Regions from separate parts of the Microbispora hainanensis genome, predicted to be linked through region 3. Evidence: riboswitches for the same ligand, from Rfam matches in the RefSeq annotation. Region 3 holds a riboswitch; each other region holds the start of a gene.
The links. A riboswitch is a leader RNA that binds a small molecule or an ion and turns the genes downstream of it on or off. The one in region 3 is predicted to bind cyclic di-AMP.

Region 1 (4,205 bases), 2.8 Mb from region 3:
ACGCGGTCCCCCCGCGCCGCCCGAGAACGCATTGTCGCAGTCCCGGCCGGGTCGTCGCGGTCGGACGATCAGGTCCGGGCGAGCTGCTCGCGCGACCACGACCGCCAGGCGCGGGTCAGGTCGCCGGCGGTCAGCCCGAGCTCCTCCCGCAGGGCGGCGCCGATCTCCTCGCGCAGCGCGGCGCGATAGAGGGCGACCAGCCTCGGCTCGCCGAACCGGGCCGCGATGTAGCGGCAGGCGAGCCACGCCTCCTCGTACGCCTGGGCGGGCCTGGCGGCGAAGTCGGCGGGCCCCGGCAGGCCGCCGAGCGCCGCCCTCCCGGCCGCGACGTCGGCGGCCAGCTCGGCGGCGACCGTACGGACCGGCAGCCCGCTGTCCAGGTAGCCCACGTAGTCGGCGAAGCCCTCCATGAGCCACATCGGCACCGTGCGGCGGCCGGCGGTCGCGACGTGCGTCAGCTCGTGGGTCATGACGACCAGGCGGCCGGTCGCGGACAGGCGGGCGAACGCGGCCGGCTGCACGATCACCCGGTCGCCGGTGGCGACGGCCGCCAGGCCGTCCACCTTCGCCGGCGCGGCCAGCACGGCGGCCTGCTCCTCGGTGCGCGGCACCAGGACCACCGCGCCGCCGAGCCCGCCCCAGACCCTCGTGACCGTACTGCCCGCGCGGCCGGCCAGCGCGGCGATCTCGGCGACCAGCGGCCGGGGCGACCCGACGACGACGGCGCGCTCGCCGCGGGCGACCGAGGCACCGGTCCACATGCCGGGATGCTCGCGTACGGCGGCGCGGGCGTCGAGCCGCAGGGCGCGCAGCGGGTCGGGCGGCGCCGCGGCGGCGGGCCCGGCCAGCAGCGCGGCCAGCGCGACGGCCACGGCCGCGATCCGGCGGGGAGTGGCCCCGGCGGGTCCGGGCCGGCTCCGGCCGGCTCCGGCACGCACGCCCGGCGCGCACGCGGGCACGCCGCTCGTGACAGTCACGCCGTGCATGGTAGCCAGCGCATGTCACGGCCCCGCCCACCTCGGCGAGGTGGACGGGGCCGTAAGGACGGCGCCGGTCGAGGGGGCTTGGTGACCGGTGCCCGTCAGACGCCCGGCCGGACGGCACCCACGAAGGTGCTCCTCCGGTAGGCGTCCAGCTTGTCGATCCTGACCCGCGTGCCGCTGTGCGGGGCGTGGATCATCCTGTTGTGCCCGACGTACATGCCGACGTGGCCGCCGCCGCTGGTGAAGATGAGGTCACCGGGCTCGAAGTGCCCCCAGGACACCTTCTTCCTGACCGCGCTGCGGATGGACCACGTCGTGCGCGGCAGCCGTACGCCGGCCTTGCGCCAGGCGTACTGGACCAGGCCCGAGCAGTCGAACGCGCCCGGTCCCGTGGCTCCGTAGCGGTAGGGGTCGCCGATCTGCTTCTCGGCGGCCTTCACCGCGCGCCGGGCCCTGGCCCGCTGGAGCGAGGCCCTGCTGATCTTCCGCTTGGCGGTGTGCCTCTTGGTCCGCTTCTTCGCGGCGGCGTTGCGGGCGGCGGTCTTCGCGCTCTCCTCGGCGCCCGTCTTCGTGGCCGTCTTGGTGGCCGTCTTCGTCGCCGTGGCCGTCGTGACGACCGTGACCGTCGCCGGGTCGGCCGCCGGGTCGGCCGCCGTGCCGGCTGCCGCCGCCGGATGTGCTCCAGCGACACCTACGGATGCCGTCAACGCGGCACCACTAACGGCAATTCGGGCAAGACGGGACAGACTGGGGGTGGTAGACAGGATCTCTCCTCGGGTCTTCCGCTCACGCCTACCGGGTTAGCTGACGGGTTCGGGCGGGGAAGTCGCCCTACGGCGCGCGATGCGCCGATTCACCCCGGACCTTCGCGTGAAGGTCGGTGGTTCCCCGGCTCCGTGCCTCCTGACTGCACGGACTCGGCTGGCCATCGGCGTCGGGGGGATCCCACGGGGGGAGGGTGATGAAGGACGCCGATGCCGCTGGATGACTGCGACCGGCCGGCCGGACCGGGACGCACGGCGGCGAGGCGTGCTCGCCGCGGCCCAGAAGCTACCCAGGACTCGCGGCGTTCGGCAAAGCGCTCCGGCCGGATAAAGATCGCATAACGAAGGCCGCGGAGAAGAAATCGCAGCTTACCCACACCGCGAATGCGCCAAATGTGACCCTGCCCACAATTTGCACAACAAGCGCCGATGGGGTCACATTTGCCGCGTCAGTCACAGATCGTCACGGAGACGGCGGGACCGTCAGGGGCGCACGGCTCCGATCGCGTGATACTCGGCGAGTGTGACGACTTTCACAACATCGCCGGTCTGCGGGGCATGAACGACCTTCCCGTCGCCGGCGTAGATGCCGACGTGCCCGTATCCGGCGTGCCAGAGCAGGTCGCCCGGCTGGAGGTCGTCGAGCGAGACCCGGCGGCTCGCGCCCCAGGCCCACTGCTCGTAGCTCGTCCGGGGCAGCCGGACGCCCGCCGCCGCCCACGCGGCCTGCACGAGCCCGGAGCAGTCCCAGGCGCCCGGTCCGGTGCCCCCGTAGCGGTAGGGCTTGCCGATCTGCTTGTAGGCGAACTGGAGGGCGGCCAGCGCGTTGCCGGACGCCGGCCCGTTGTAGACGACGCCGGCGCTGTTGGGGTTGCCGGGGTTGAACGTCCCGAGCGAGCGCAGCAGCTTCATCTGCTCCCGGACGAGCTTGTCGACCTTCTCCTTCTCGTCCGCCAGCTCGTCCTTGACGTCGGCGGCCTCCTTGTAGACCTGCTTGCTCTGGTTGCGGCGGTTCTTGAGGTCCTTGATGGCGCCCTCGTACGCCTTGAGCCGCCCGGCCCGCTCGGCCGACATGTGGTTGAGCGTGGCGAGACCGCTGAGCATGGCGTCGGGGTTGGAGCTGTAGAAGACGCCGCCCCACGACCCCATGTCGCCGACCTGGTAGCTGCTGACGGCCATCGAGACCAGCCCGGAGCGTAACTCCTCGACCCGGGCGTTCTGCTTCTTGTAGTCCTCGTTGATCGTGAGGTACTTCTGCCGGGCCTTCTTCCACTTCTCGTTGGCCGCGTTATAACGGTCCACGAGCTGGTCGGCCTGCGCGTTGAGCTTGCTCAGCTTCGCTTTCACCTGCGCGACAGTGGGCTTCGGATCCGCCTGCGCGCCCGTCATCGGAGTGAGCAGGACCACGGCGGCCAGACCGGCGGCCACCGGCACACGCCCTCGCACTGAGCCCCCTTGAGGATAAACCTCTTTGATCGACGAAACCTGCGGCGCGACTCTATCTAGGCGATCTTGAAGCTTCAACCTATTCGCAGGTATTCGCGGCAGTCGTCACATACTGTGACGTCGCAGGTCCGGGGCGTGCGCGGGACGCGTCAACCGCGGCCGAGACGGCGCAGCAGCAGGATCGAGGGCACCGGCCGGGCGCCCATGCGGCGCACCGACTCGGCCACCTCCCGGTCGGAGGAGACGACCGCGATGGCCCGCCCCGGCGGCTCCGCCCGCACCAGCGTGCGGATGAGGTCGTCGGCGATCTCCCCGGGCGCGCTGAACATCACCCGCACCCCGCGCGGCGCGGACACCTGGACGGGCCCGTTCAGCTCGGCGCCGTCGAACACGCACGTCACCTCCGCCCGCGTCTGCACGGCGAGCCCGCCGAGCCCGGTCAGCAGCCGGGCTCGCTGGTCGGCGAGGGTCAGCGACGGATAACCGGTCTTGGTCACGTTGTAACCGTCGACGATCAGATGCAGGTGAGGGATGGCCAGGAGCTGGTCGAGAAGCTGCGGGTCGTCGTTGGCCAGCGCCCGCGCGGGGACGGCCGTCACGCCCGGCTCGCCGGGCACCACCGCGTTCACGTAGTCGGCCGGCCTGCTGATCGTCGTGGGCAGGCCGAGCTCCTTGCGCAGCCCGGAGGCGGCGTCCTGGAGCGCGTCAAGCAGCACCCGCACCCGGGCGTCCTCGATGCTGCGGCCCTCGCGGGCGGCCCTGCGGCTGGCCTCGAGCTGGCGCTCGGCGTCCGCCAGGCGCTCCTTGAGCCGGCGCAGCTCGGTCTCGGCCGCGCCGTTGGCGCTGGCAGCCCTGGCACGCGCCTCGGCCGTCTCGGCCTCCAGCTCGGCCGCCCTGGTCTCGGCGGCCTTGACCCGCTCGCGGGCGTCGTGCAGCTTGCGCCGCAGGTCGGAGTTCTCCGCGCGGGCGGCCTTGAGCTGCTCGCGCACCCGGTCGATCTCCTCCTTGGCGG
Region 2 (4,205 bases), 3.9 Mb from region 3:
TAGGGCGGATACCGGACAGAAACCGCCCAGTATTGTCACTAGATTGTGTGACGTGGCCCGACCGACTCATCGCGTTCTCACGCTGCTGGAGCTCCTGCAGTCGGGCGGCACGCGGACGATGGCCGAGCTCGCCGACCGGCTCGGCGTCGACGAGCGCACCGTGCGGCGATATGTGGACCACCTGATCGACCTCGATGTGCCCGTCGAGTCGGTGCGCGGCCGATACGGCGGCTATCGCCTCGCCCCCGGATATCGCATGCCCCCGCTCATGCTGAGCGACGACGAGGCGCTCGCCGTGCTGCTCGGCCTGGTCGCCGGTCGCCGCGCGGGGCTGACGACGGCGGCGGGCACGGCGAGCGAGACGGCGGCGGCCAAGATCCGGCGCGTTCTGCCCGAGCGGCTCGCCCGCCGGCTCGACACCGTGCTCGAATCCCTCGCCTTCACGGCCCCGCCCGGCGAGTCCGCCGTTCCCGAGACCGCCGTGTTGCTCTGCGTCGCCGACGCGGTGCGCCATCACCGGCCGATCTCGATCAGGTATACCGCCGCCGATGGTCGGCGCAGCGAGCGCACGCTGCATCCGTACGGGCTCGTCGCCCATTCGGGCCGGTGGTACGTCACGGGCGCGGATCCGGAGATCGGCGAGGACCGGACCTTCCGGCTGGATCGCATCGCGGACGCGAGGACGCTGCCCGGCTCGTTCGAGCCGCCCGCCGGGTTCGATCCGGCGCAGCACGTCCTGGCCGGATTCGCCACGGCTCGATATCGGTACGACGTGGTGCTGCGGATCCAGGGGACGGTCGAGCAGATCCGCGCCCGGCTTCCCGCCGCCGTCGCGACCCTGGCGGATTCCGGGGACGAGGGCTGGCTCCGGGTCGAGGTGCGCGCGGAGCGGCTCGACTGGCTGCCTCCGGTGCTCGCCTCACTCGACCGGCCGTTCGTCATCGAGCGGCCGGACGAGCTGCGCGACCGTGTCGCGGCGCTCGCGGACCGGCTCGCGGCTTCCGCCCGCAGGACCGCAGAGTGACTGCGGGCGGGTGACTGCGGGCGGGTGACTGCGGGCGGGTGACTGCGGGCTAAGCGCTGGTCGCCGGCGAACCGGCCGCGTGCAGATGGCGGTCGATCGCGGCGAAGGTGGCCGCCGGCTGTTCGATGTGCGGCAGGTGACCGGCCTCCGGGATCACCTCCAGCCGGCCGTTGGCGAAGGCGCCGGCGTAGGCGGCGCCGTAAGCCGGGGTGACGATCCGGTCGCTCTCCCCCCACACCAGGAGCGTGGGCACGTCGACGTGCCGCAACCGGCGGAGCAGTTTGGGATCGTGCATGTAGGGGTCGCCCGCCAGCGTGCGCATGGTGGCCATGTCGGCCGCCCGGGCTGCGAGCTGGTCGGCGGGGACGCCGGCCGGGTCGACGTAGAAGCGCTGCGAGTCGTGCCAGGCGTATTCGGCCACGCCGCGCGCGTCCAGGGCGAAGAAGTCGCGGATCGGCTCGCCGGGGACGTCCACGCCCACGGCGTCGACCAGCACCAGCCCGGTGATGATCCCCCGCCGTGTCGCGTACGGCCATCTCGGCGGCGGTCCAGCCGCCGAGGGAGGAGCCGGCGACGAGAACGTCGCGCAACCCCAGGCGATGCAGGCAGTGCAGGTAGGCGAGGGCGAGGTCGTCGATGCCGGTGAGCCACGGGGGACGGTCGGTGCCGTTCCAGCCGGGATGCACGGGCGTCAGGGTGTGTGCCGTCCGGGAGAGGTGCCCGGCGAGCCCGGCGACCGTGGCGGGGCCGCCGCCGCCGTGCAGGATCAGGGCCGGTCTGCCGGTGCCGGCCTCCGACATGGTGAGGGACAGGTCGCGATCTGCAACAACTCGGGCGGGCGGTCAAACACGTCCAATATAGGCAGCACCGGGCCCTGGAGAGCGGGCTGTCGGCGATCGGCGCGACGCTCGCCCAGTGGGACGCCCTCCGGGCGATCAGCCGTACCCCCGGGGCGTCGGCCCGGGAGCTGGCCGCGGCGACGTTCCAGACCGAGCAGGCCTTCGGCACCCTCGCCGGGCGGCTCGTGGCCCAGGGATGGATCGAACGCAGGCCCGGGCACGGCAGGCGCATCGAGCACCATCTCACCCCTTCCGGCGAGCGGGTCCTGGAAGCCGGGCGCAAGGTCGCCGACGAGGTGCTCGCCAGGTGCTACACCGCCCTGCCGGACGCGGACCGCGCGACCCTGCTGGCCCTGCTCCGGCGCCTCGTCGTGGAGGACGCGTAGCCTCCGGCCACGCCCTCGGCGGAGATGCGCTGCGCGGCGGCGCGTCTCCACCGAGGGCGTCCCGGGTCAGACGCCGGGGCGTACGGCGGTGAGGAAGCTGCCCCTCCAATAGGCGTTGAGCCTGTCGACACTGACCACCGCGCCGCTGTGGGGGGCGCTGATCACCTTCCTGTGCCCGAGATACATGCCCACGTGGCCGCCGCCACTGGTGAAGATGAGGTCGCCGGGCTTGAGGTGCGACAGCGAGACCCTCTTCTTGGCGTGCCTGAGCATCGCCCACGTCGTACGCGGGAGCTTGACGCCGGCCTTGCGCCAGGCGAACTGGACCAGCCCGGAGCAGTCGAACGCTCCTGGGCCCGTGGCGCCCCACACGTACGGGTCGCCGAGCTGCTTCTTCGCCACCTTGATGGCGCGCTCGGCCTTCTCCTGCTGGAGAGCCGCCTTGGTGAGCTTCCTCGTGGCGGAGTTCTCGGCCACGGGCGCGGGATGCAGGGGGGTGGTCGTTGTGGGGGGCACGGGCGGGATGACCGCCGAGGTGAGGGCCGGGGCGGGGGCGGGGGCCGGGGGTGGGGATGTCACCGTCGCGGACGCGGCGGCTGCGGGGAGTGCGCTCAATGCTCCGGCCGACGCGGTGAGCGCCGCGCTACCGATCGTGACGCAGGCGATGCGGAGCAGAGTGGTGGAGTTGGTGGACAGGAGGATCTCTCCCTTTGGTCTTCCGCTTGCGCCTACCGGGTTAGCTGACGGATTCGGGCAGGGAAGATCGCCCTACGGCGCCGGCGCGCCGATTCACCCCAGACCTTCGTCGAAGGTCGATTGGTTCCCCGGCTCCGAGCCTCCTAGCTGCTCGGATTCGGCATCACCGGCGCCCAGGGGGGCGGAGAGGCGGGGCGACGGCGACTGTGGATGGTCGAACCCGGCGGGGCCGGGTTCGTAACGACGAGGTCACGTGGACCCCGCCGATGGGCAAGGAAACTACCAAGAGCCCCATATCTCCGCAAAGAGCGTCAAAAGGATAAGGAGCGCATAAAAGGGATCAAATGCGCGAAGTTGCAGGTCAGAGTGCATCTGCGGAAGAGATGTGGCGCTGGTCACACTCGTCCCATCGCGGGCCTGACCTGCGGAGGAAGGCGAGTAAGCCCTGGCGGCGGCGTACATCCTGACCCTGGCGGCCTTCGGCCCCTCGGCTGCCCGCCTGTGGTCCGGAGGGCGTTGATCGTCGCTTGCGCCGCCCGGCTGCCGCCCTGCACGAGCGGGCGTGACCTGCCGGATGGCTAGTTCGTACGCCAGAAGGCGCCGTTGGCGGAGGGGTCGTCGGGGTCGCCCTGCGGCGCGGTGAACCCGGCGCCCCACAGCGTCGTCGTCCCGGGCCTGCGCGCGATCGAGAACAGGGCGGCGTCGGTGCCGGCCTTCCGGGGGATCGGGGTGCTCCGCCACGTCGAACCCGTGACATGCCACAGGGTGGAGTTCCAGTCGCTCTGCACGATCCACACGCCGCCCGCGCCGTCGGGCTCCACCTCCGTGTACGGCTGGGCGTTGACGGCGCCGACCGAGGCGGTCCACGAGCGGCCGTTCCAGTGCATGACCAGGGGGCGGTCGTAGATCTTGTCGTCGCCCTGGTCGTCGGCGCCCTCCCAGCTCACGCCGCCGACGGCCCACACGTTGCGGGGGCCGAGGACGGCGATGTCGGTGAGCACCGCGGCGGCGTCGCGAGCGGGCAGTTTGATCGCGGGGGTGGGCACCAGCGCCCAGGACTTCCCGTTCCACCGCATGATCGCGGGACGGGTGCCCTTGGCCCCCGCCGCCCAGACGTCACCGGCCTTGTACGCGTCGACGGCGGCGGCGTGGGCCGGCAGCGGGACGCTCCGCCACGACGACCCGTTCCAGTGCCTGGCCGAGGCCGAGGAGTCGGCGACCGCCCAGACGTCCTTCGCGCCCGTGCCGTCGGCGTCCGTC
Region 3 (4,205 bases):
GGCTTCGGATGCGCCGCCATCGCAGGCGGCGCACTCGCAGGCAGCGCCTACGGAGGTGGCGCCTTCGGAGGCGGCGTGGCCGGACCCTCCGCCCGAGGACGCCTCCGCACGTCACACCCACGCCGGGCCTGGGCCTGCGGGGGACTGCCGGCATGGCCACAGCCCGTGCCGGTGCGACGGCCAGGGCGCGTGCCGGTGCTGCGGCGAGGCGCGGTGCTCGCGTGCGACGCAGGCGTCGGGGACATCGGGACCGTCGGGAGCGACGCCCGGCGGGCCCGGACCGGAGCGGGAGACACCACCCGGATGGGCATCGGAAACGGCACCGGGAGCCGGGCGAGGGACGCCGGAGACGGCGCAGGAGGCATCGCAAGGAGCCGCACAGGGGGCATCGCGGGGGGCGGCGCAAGGTGGGTCACCGGGATCTCCGGGTGCGTCGGCGGGCGCGATGCCTGGGGCGTTCTTGGGGTCGGCGTTGGGAGCGTCGGCAGGCACGTTGCTGGGTGCGTCGTTGGGGATGGCACCGGGGACCGCGCCGGGGTTGTTGCTGGCGACCGGGCAGGTGCTGCCCGTCTCCAGCGTGCATCGGCTCGCCCGGACCTCGACTCTGGTGCGGATCGTCATGAACGCCGAGGGACAGGTGCTGGACATGGGGCGCAAGGTCCGTCTGGCGACTCCTGCCCAGCGGCGGGCCATCTTCGCCCGGTATGCCACGTGCTGGGTCGACGGCTGCCCGCTGCCGGCGACCATGTGCCAGATCGACCACGCCGACAACTGGAGCACCGGCGGGCTCACGGATCTGAAGCTGCTGGGCCCGGCGTGCCAGTTCCACAACCGCGACCGCTACCAGCACCCCGAGCGCTACACCCGCCGCCAAGTAGGCGAAGACCGCTGGGCCTTCACCTACCACCGCCTCGGACAAGCCCGACGACTACACGAGTAAGGCGGGAGGCAGGCGGTGGAGGACCCACAGGCCGGCCCGGGCGACGCACGGACCGGCCCCGGAGGCTGCGGGCGTGAGGCGTGAGGCGTGAGGCGTGAGGCGTGAGGCGGGAGCGTGGGCGATGCGCAGGGCAGGCCCAGGCTGACGCGCGGACAGACCCGGCGACTACGCGAGCGAGGGGAGCGCCAAGACAGCCGGAAGCCCTCGACCGCGTCGGCACTCGGCCCAGCAGACCCCGCGCCGGCAGACACGCGCGAGCAGGCCCGCGCTGGCAGAGCCGCGCCGGCAGACCCCGCGCCGGCAGACCCGCGCTGGCAGAGCCGCGCCGTACGGCGTGGTGTGGCGCATCTCACCGCGGGCGGCCCGCGACCGTGAGGACCTGCGGAAGCAGGGAACGGCGACAGCCGGGATGATCCCCTTTACAGGCCATTTGGCCGTGTCTTACTTGTTATCTACTAAGCTTCCCGTGTGTCTCGCCGGTGAGCGGTCCTCAACCCGAGGACGACCGGCGACCGCCGAATCCCGGAAGTCATCGATCCCGGGAACCGGGGACCCACGTCTCTTGGGGTGAATCCGGACCATCCGGTAGGGCTACTCCTGGCCCGAACCCGTCAGCTAACCCGGTAGGCGGCCAAGGAGAGGAGAGCGTGGAGTGTCGGCTCCACCTGCCCACCCGGTCCGCGTCGTGTCGCCGGACCACCTGCCCGCCCTGGAACGTCTCCAGGCTTCCGGGGTGATGGCGCGCCCGTGACGGGCTGCCACATCTCCCGTTTCTGATTCCGCCCCGCCGTGGCGTGTCCCCGGACGGTCATGCCGTCATGCCGCACGCCCGCGGGCCGGTTCGTCATGTCTCGAAGCGCGCCATGAGGAGCCCCCGATTTCCACCGATCCGATAGCTCGACAGCTGCTCGACGCCGTACGCCCCGAGCTGGGCTACCGCGAACGAGCCGGGAAACACACCAAGTTCGGCGAGTGGTACGCCGAAAACGTCGCCAAGGACCCCGACTTCAAGGCCGCCCCGTGGTGCGACATGTTCGTCTCCTGGGCGGCCGACCGGGCCGGGGTGCAGGACCATGTCGGCGAGTTCGCGCTGACCACGCGGCACGCCAAGTGGTTCGAGAAGCACCACGCCTGGAGCGACAAGCCCGAGCCGGGCGCCGTGGTCTTCTTCGCCTGGTCAGGGTCCAAGAAGATCCGCGACATCGACCACGTCGGCATCGTCGAGAAGGTCGTCGGCCGGAAGGTCCACACGATCGAGGGCAACGTCGACGGCGTGTGGCTGAAGCGCAAGGTCCGCGACACGAGCACGATCGTCGGGTACGGCCTGCCGCGCAAGGTCAAGGTGACGCCGAAGACGCCGGTGACGATCCAGCCCATGGCGGCCGTGAACGCGAGCGTCCAGAGCGCCGCTGCGCCCGCCACCAGGAACATGGCGGCCACGCAGGGGAAGCCGCTCGACATCGTGTGCTCGCCGGGCGACGCCGTCCTGTCGGCCGGTCTGCTGTTCGCGGTGGTCTCCACCGCCGTGACCGGGATACGGGTCAAGACCGCGGCGGCGTCGTCCGACGGACGGCACCGCAAGCGCGGGTGACCTCCCCCTTCCGGATCTCCCGCCGCTCATAGGGACTCCAGCCCGGGCCTTGGGACCTCCGGCCCGGCCCTGGCGATCTCCGGCCCGGCCCTGGCGATCTCCGGCCCGATCAGGGGAACCTCCGGCCGGTCCGAAACGGCCAGGGCTTCGAACGCCATACTCGACGGCGCCACGCTCGTCGGCGACGTGTTCGACGGCGACGTGTTCGACGGCGCCGTGCTCGCCGCTTCCGCCGTGGCGACTGCCACGGCGAGCACGGCGCCGGTCCGGGCCGTCACGGTGCCCTGACCCGGCATGCTGACCCGGCAGGTCAACCAGGCAGGCCGCTCAGCATGCTCTTCATCTCCTTGATCTCGGCCGACTGGCTGGAGATGATCGACTCCGCCAGCCTACGCGCCGGCTCGTAGCTTCCGCCGCTCAGCTCGTCGCGCGCCATGGTGACGGCGCCTTCGTGGTGCCGGATCATCATCGTGAGGAAGGCCCGGTCGAAGTCCCGTCCGGACAGCCCTTCGAGACGCCGCATGTCCTCGGGGGACATCATCCCGGGCATGGCGTGATGCGTCGGCGCCGGGCTCTCCCCGGGCACCTGTTCGCCCCAGGTCGTGAGCCAGCCGCTCATCGTCCGGATCTCGGGAGCCTGCGCGGCCTCGATCCGCCGGGCGAGCCGCGCGACCCGGGCGTCCGCCGCCCGGTCTTCGGCCAGTCGCCCCATCTCCACCGCCTGCTGATGATGGGGGATCATCATCCGGGCGAACATGACGTCCTGGTCGTTGTGGTCGGCCGTCGTTGTCGGCGGCGTTGTCGGCGGCGGCGTCGGCGTCGGCGTCGGGTCGCTGGGCGCGGTGGGCACACCGGGTGAGGAAGGCGTCGCGGCCGAGGCGGCGGTGCCGTACGCGCCGCCCGTGCCGGCCAGCAGACCGGCTGTCAGCAGGGCGACCGGCAGGACACGTCCGTTCATCGGCCAACACCTCCGTACGTCCCGGCGGCTGGTCGAGGACCGGCGCCGCCCCGCCCGCGGTGCCGGCGGCGGCGCCACCCCCGGTGCGCCGTCGCCGCACGAACCGTGTGGCGAACCTGGTCCTCCTGTCGTACCCGTGGAACGTTCCCGTCAGCCGTTGAACGTGATCCTGAACCGGTAGTTGTCGCCGTAGGTCGAGCCGCGGATGGTGAACGCCGCGCTCCCCGAGCTCACCCGGCCCGAGACCGTGGCCCCGGCGTTGACGGCGTAGAGGAAACGAGACGTGCCGAGATCGCGGCAGGGGACGATGGTCTTCTCGCCGTAGAAATGGTTGAACGTGGCCCCTTCGGCGCGGTGGCTGTCGACCAGCTTGCCGGACCAGGAGGTGCCCGATCGGCTGGTGACCCAGTAGCCCAGCAGGAGTTTCGGGTCGCGTACGTTACCGCCGAGATCGCGGGCCGACGCGGTGACAACGTGGGCGGAGCCGAACTGGAAGGATCCGAGCGCTCCGATGTCGCCCACATAGAACTCCCAGTAGAAGGGGTTGCGTTCGACCCTGCCCGCGGCGGACTTGCGTGGACCGGTGACGAATTTCGCGGCCGCCTTGTATCGGCTGGTGCCGACGAACCGGTGCTCGCCCCAGAGGGGACCTCCGCAGTAGTCGTAGACGTCGACCACCACGGTGGCGGTGCCACGATAGATCCGCAGGGCGGACT
Region 4 (4,205 bases), 1.0 Mb from region 3:
CGGTGTCCACATTGTCGAACTCGCCGTCCGGGTCGTCGGCACTGAAGTAGATGCCGCCAAGATCCTCGCCGTTCAGCCGCCTCCGGAACCAGGCCCGCTCGACGTCGGCCATGTGCCGTACGAGGCCGAGCAGCGACATGCTGGAGGGCGGCACCGAGCGCAGCCGCAACTGCTCCTCGGTGAGGCCCCGGCACTTCACGGCGAGGGTGTCACGGTGCCAGTCCAGCCAGGCGCGCAGCATCTCGCGCTCTCCCGCGACGACGGGGGGATCGATACGTGTGTCGGTCATCCCGGCATCCTCCCCCGGACTCGGCGCGTAGTCACCCCGATTAGCGGGCGGAGGCACCCGGCGGTTCTGCCCGTCCCGGCACCCCCCTCCTGAGCGCGGTTCATGACGTAGCCGAAGGCCGGGCCGCACGCCGGGCCTGCGCCCGACGGGAGGCCGAACCCGGCCGTCTTGACTCGGATTCGGACAGGTAATTGATCAGACTTGTGTAATTGTGGCGAATGTGATCAAAATCAGTTCAGCCTTCAACTACTTGGTTGAAGCGTCACACCGTACGGATGAGGAGAGGCATGAAGCGCACCATCTCCGTTCTCACCGTCGCCGCCGGCGTTCTCGGCGTCACGCTCACCGGCGCCGGCCCCGCGCTCGCGGACACCTCCGCAGTGGACTGCTCCACGGGCGGGTACACCTACGTCGTCAACAAATACGTCCCCACCAACGTCGAGTCGCCGGCGGTGGACAATCGCCTCTACAACATCGCCGGTCCGACGGCGTACACGCACGAGGTCTGCCTCGACATCCCCGACAACGAGACGTTCACGATCGAGGTCCGGATCGGGCCCACGGGGTCACAGCAGGTCATCGTGGACGACCGGCCCGGGGACAAGATCTTCCGCTTCTCGCCCGGCACCAACACCTTCTGGCAGGTCTACGGCACGCTGACCGGGCCCGGCAGCACCTACCTCTACTACACCTGGCACGAGAAGCAGATCCCGGCCTGACCCGGAGCGGGCCGGCCGCCTCGCTCGCCGAGGTGGCCGGCCCACCCCGCGAGTGCCCTGGCAGGTCAGTACATCGAGATGTGTACGTGGTCGTAGTGGTTGGCGGTGATTCCGCCGCGGTCGGACATGAGCCGCCAGCCGGGACGGCCGAGGTTGTAGATGCGCTGCTGCCAGATCACGTACATGACGCCGAGCTTGGGGCCGTTCTTGATGGCCCAGTCGGCCAGGCTGTCGCCGAGCGCCTTCATCTCGGGGGAGGGCATGGCGCCGCCCGAGCTCATCATGAAGTCGCAGGCGCGCCCGAGAGGATGCTCGCCGCTGTTCTCCGCCCGGTAGCAGCCCACCGGGAACCGCAGGCTGAAGTGGTTTTCGACCTCGGTGCGCATGAACCTCATCCGGGGCGTGATGTTGTCGGCACCGCTGGGCAGCTCCGGTGCCCACGACCCACCCGGGAGCTTTCCCGGCGCGATCGGGATCAGCGCGTCGAGCTTGTCCTTGATCTCGTCGATGAGGTCCTCGGCGTCCTTGCGCTGTACGGCGACCGCCTCGGCCTGCGCCTTCAGTTGCGCGGTCAGCGTCTTGGCGGCGTCCGCGGCCTGCTGCCGGGCGTCGCGCACCCGGTCGAAGTGCGCGAGCCGGGCGGCCTGTTCCTCTTTGAGCTGGTAGTTGAGCGCGGCGGTGTTCATGTCGGGCAGCGCCATCGCGCTTTCGGTCTGGTAGCGCAGCCCGGCCATCTGCCGTACGGCGTCGCTGGCGGCCTGGTAGTCGGCCTGGGCCCTGGCCAGCCGGTCGCGAGCCGCCTTCTCCTCCTCACGGGCCTTGGCGAGGGCGACACGCTTGGCGTTGTAGTCGGCGATCAGCCGGTTGACCTTCTGCCGCAGGTCCGACAGCTCCTTCTTGAGCTGTTTCTCCGTCGGTTTGGGCTCGGCGACGCCCGGCGCCGCCGTACCGAACACGAGGACGGCGGAGGCGAGCACGCCGACAGCCAGGGGGAATGCGCGGGGCAGAGCCCACTCCTCTCCATCTGCCGACCGGGTTAGCTGACGGGTTCGGGCTGGAGGAGCCCGGGCAGGCGACTGCCTTGACCCCAGGTGCGTGATTGGGTCCCCGGTTCCCGGGCGGGGCGCCCGGGATTAGGCGTACCGGTTGTGACGGCCGGTGTCAGGGATACTAGTGGTAAAGAAACCGTCGCTGCCACCAAAGCCGCAATCAATCGGAGATCAGGCCGTTATCGCCTCGCGAAGCATCCGGGCGGCCTCCTCGGGCAGCACGTCGTTGACGAACGCGCCCATGGCCGACTCCGATCCGGCCAGATACTTGAGCTTGTTGGGCGCCCGCCGGATCGTGAAAAGCTGCAGGTGAAGGTAGGCGAGGTCGCGCCGGTAGGTGACAGGAGCCTGGTGCCAGGCCGCGACGTACGGCATGACGACGCCGAACAGCCCGTCCAGGCGGCGCAGCACCTCGATGTAGAGCGGCGCGAACGCGGCTCGCTCCTCCGGCGACAGCGCCGGGATGTCGGGCACCTGGCGGTGCGGGTAGACGTGCACCTCGAACGGGTAGCGCGCGGCGGCGGGCACGAAGGCCGTCCAGTGCTCGTTGGCGGCCACCACCCGGGGGCCCTTCCGCTCGGCGGCCAGGACATCCGCGAACAGGTTGCCGCCCTGATGACGGGCGGCGGCGTTCAGCATCTGCCGGGTGCGCGGCGTGACGTACGGATAGGCGTAGATCTGCCCGTGCGGGTGCGGCAGCGTGATGCCGATCTCGGCGCCGCGGTTCTCGAAGCAGAAGACCTGCTCCACGCCGGGCAGCGAGGACAGCTCGGCCGTACGGTCGGCCCACGCCTCGACGACCAGCTCGGCCTGCTCGTCGCTCAGCGAGCTGAACGACGCGTTGTGGTCGGAGGTGAAGCAGACGACCTCGCAGCGCCCGATCCCCGGACGCACCTCGCTCAGCCCGCCCACCTGCTCGTACGAGCCCGTGTTGAAGCTGAACGACGGGAAGCGGTTCTCGAACACCGCCACCTCGTACGGCGAGGGGATCTCCGAGCCGGGATGACCCGGGCAGAGCGGGCACTCCTCCGCCGACGGCAGGTGTGTGCGTGTCTGGCGATGCCGGGCGACGGCCACCCACTCGTCCATCAGGGGGTCGTAGCGCAGCTCGGAGGCGAGCGGGCGCGGCGGCAGGTCCCTGGTGTCGATGGCGCTGTGGTCGGCGTCGTCGCGCCGGTCGAAGTAGATCAGCTCACGGCCGTCGGCGAGATGGGTGATGGTGCGCTTCACAGAGCGGTCTCCAGCTTCACGGTGCGATCTCCGGCTTTCACGGTGCGGTGTCCCGGGTCGGAGCGGGCTTACAAGGGGGTCGGTGCGGGTTTGCGAAAGGGGGACACGGCGGGCGCGCGGAGGCCGGGGGATGCACCGGGTTTACTACAGGCGTCGGAGGACGTGCGGCGGGCCGGCGTCACAGCGCGGTCTCCAGCTCGGTCTCCCCGGACGGATCGACGAGGAGGAGCTCGCCGGCGTGCTCCGACAGCGCGTCGCGTGCCTCCTCCGGCAGGCCGACGTCGCTCACGACCACGCCGGCCTCGTCGAGGGCGGCGATCGTGCTGAAGCCGATCGTCCCCCACTTGGTGTGGTCGGCCAGGACCACGAGCTGCTGGGCGGCCGCGATGAGGGCGCGGTCGGTCTCCGCCTCCAGCAGGTTGGGCGTGGTGTAACCGGCCCGGACGCTCATGCCGTGCACGCCCAGCATGAGCGTGTCGACGTTCAGGGAGCGGACGGCCGCCACGGCCACCGGGCCGACCAGCGCGTCGGAGGGCGTGCGCACGCCTCCCACCAGCACCACGGTCTGGTCGGGCCGTCCCGCGCGGTGGAAGACGTCGGCCACCTGCACCGAGTTGGTGATCACGGTCAGCTCGGGCACGTCCACCAGATGGTGGGCCAGTGTCCAGGTCGTGGTGCCGGCCGAGAGCGCTACGGAGCTGCCCGGCCGCACGAGCAGGGCGGCCCTGCGGGCGATGGCCTCCTTCTCGGCCTGCTGCCGCACCGACTTGGCCGCGAAGCCCGGCTCCTCCGTCGAGCCCGTGCCGGTGGCGGTCGCCCCGCCGTGCACCTTGACGATCAGGCCGCGTTCCGCGAGGACCTCCAGGTCGCGGCGGATCGTCATGTCCGAGACCCCGAGGTCGCGTACGAGCTGCGCGA

Region 1: linked by a shared signal. The riboswitch ahead of OHB01_RS23515 (C40 family peptidase) and the one ahead of OHB01_RS35455 (CHAP domain-containing protein) in region 3 are both predicted to bind cyclic di-AMP.
Region 2: linked by a shared signal. The riboswitch ahead of OHB01_RS13805 (C40 family peptidase) and the one ahead of OHB01_RS35455 (CHAP domain-containing protein) in region 3 are both predicted to bind cyclic di-AMP.
Region 4: linked by a shared signal. The riboswitch ahead of OHB01_RS00115 (coiled-coil domain-containing protein) and the one ahead of OHB01_RS35455 (CHAP domain-containing protein) in region 3 are both predicted to bind cyclic di-AMP.

What each region holds. Positions count from the first base shown of each region.
Region 1 covers NZ_CP108086.1:5,024,931-5,029,135, reverse strand. Annotated here, with positions in the region: gene OHB01_RS23520 (hypothetical protein) at 69-977, opposite strand; gene OHB01_RS23515 (C40 family peptidase) at 1,082-1,690, opposite strand; cyclic di-AMP (ydaO/yuaA leader) riboswitch at 1,762-1,916, opposite strand; gene OHB01_RS23510 (C40 family peptidase) at 2,231-3,193, opposite strand; gene OHB01_RS23505 (NYN domain-containing protein) at 3,343-4,205, opposite strand, start outside.
Region 2 covers NZ_CP108086.1:2,935,771-2,939,975, forward strand. Annotated here, with positions in the region: gene OHB01_RS13790 (YafY family protein) at 53-1,024, shown strand; gene OHB01_RS13795 (alpha/beta hydrolase) at 1,074-1,706, opposite strand; gene OHB01_RS13800 (MarR family winged helix-turn-helix transcriptional regulator) at 1,920-2,249, shown strand; gene OHB01_RS13805 (C40 family peptidase) at 2,316-2,765, opposite strand; cyclic di-AMP (ydaO/yuaA leader) riboswitch at 2,960-3,118, opposite strand; gene OHB01_RS13810 (hypothetical protein) at 3,524-4,205, opposite strand, start outside.
Region 3 covers NZ_CP108086.1:7,802,223-7,806,427, reverse strand. Annotated here, with positions in the region: gene OHB01_RS35460 (DUF222 domain-containing protein) at 1-940, shown strand, start outside; cyclic di-AMP (ydaO/yuaA leader) riboswitch at 1,444-1,586, shown strand; gene OHB01_RS35455 (CHAP domain-containing protein) at 1,818-2,531, shown strand; gene OHB01_RS35450 (DUF305 domain-containing protein) at 2,842-3,489, opposite strand; gene OHB01_RS35445 (hypothetical protein) at 3,640-4,205, opposite strand, start outside.
Region 4 covers NZ_CP108086.1:23,322-27,526, reverse strand. Annotated here, with positions in the region: gene OHB01_RS00125 (DinB family protein) at 1-289, opposite strand, end outside; gene OHB01_RS00120 (hypothetical protein) at 577-1,008, shown strand; gene OHB01_RS00115 (coiled-coil domain-containing protein) at 1,074-1,985, opposite strand; cyclic di-AMP (ydaO/yuaA leader) riboswitch at 2,020-2,158, opposite strand; gene galT (galactose-1-phosphate uridylyltransferase) at 2,229-3,287, opposite strand; gene OHB01_RS00105 (DeoR/GlpR family DNA-binding transcription regulator) at 3,466-4,205, opposite strand, start outside.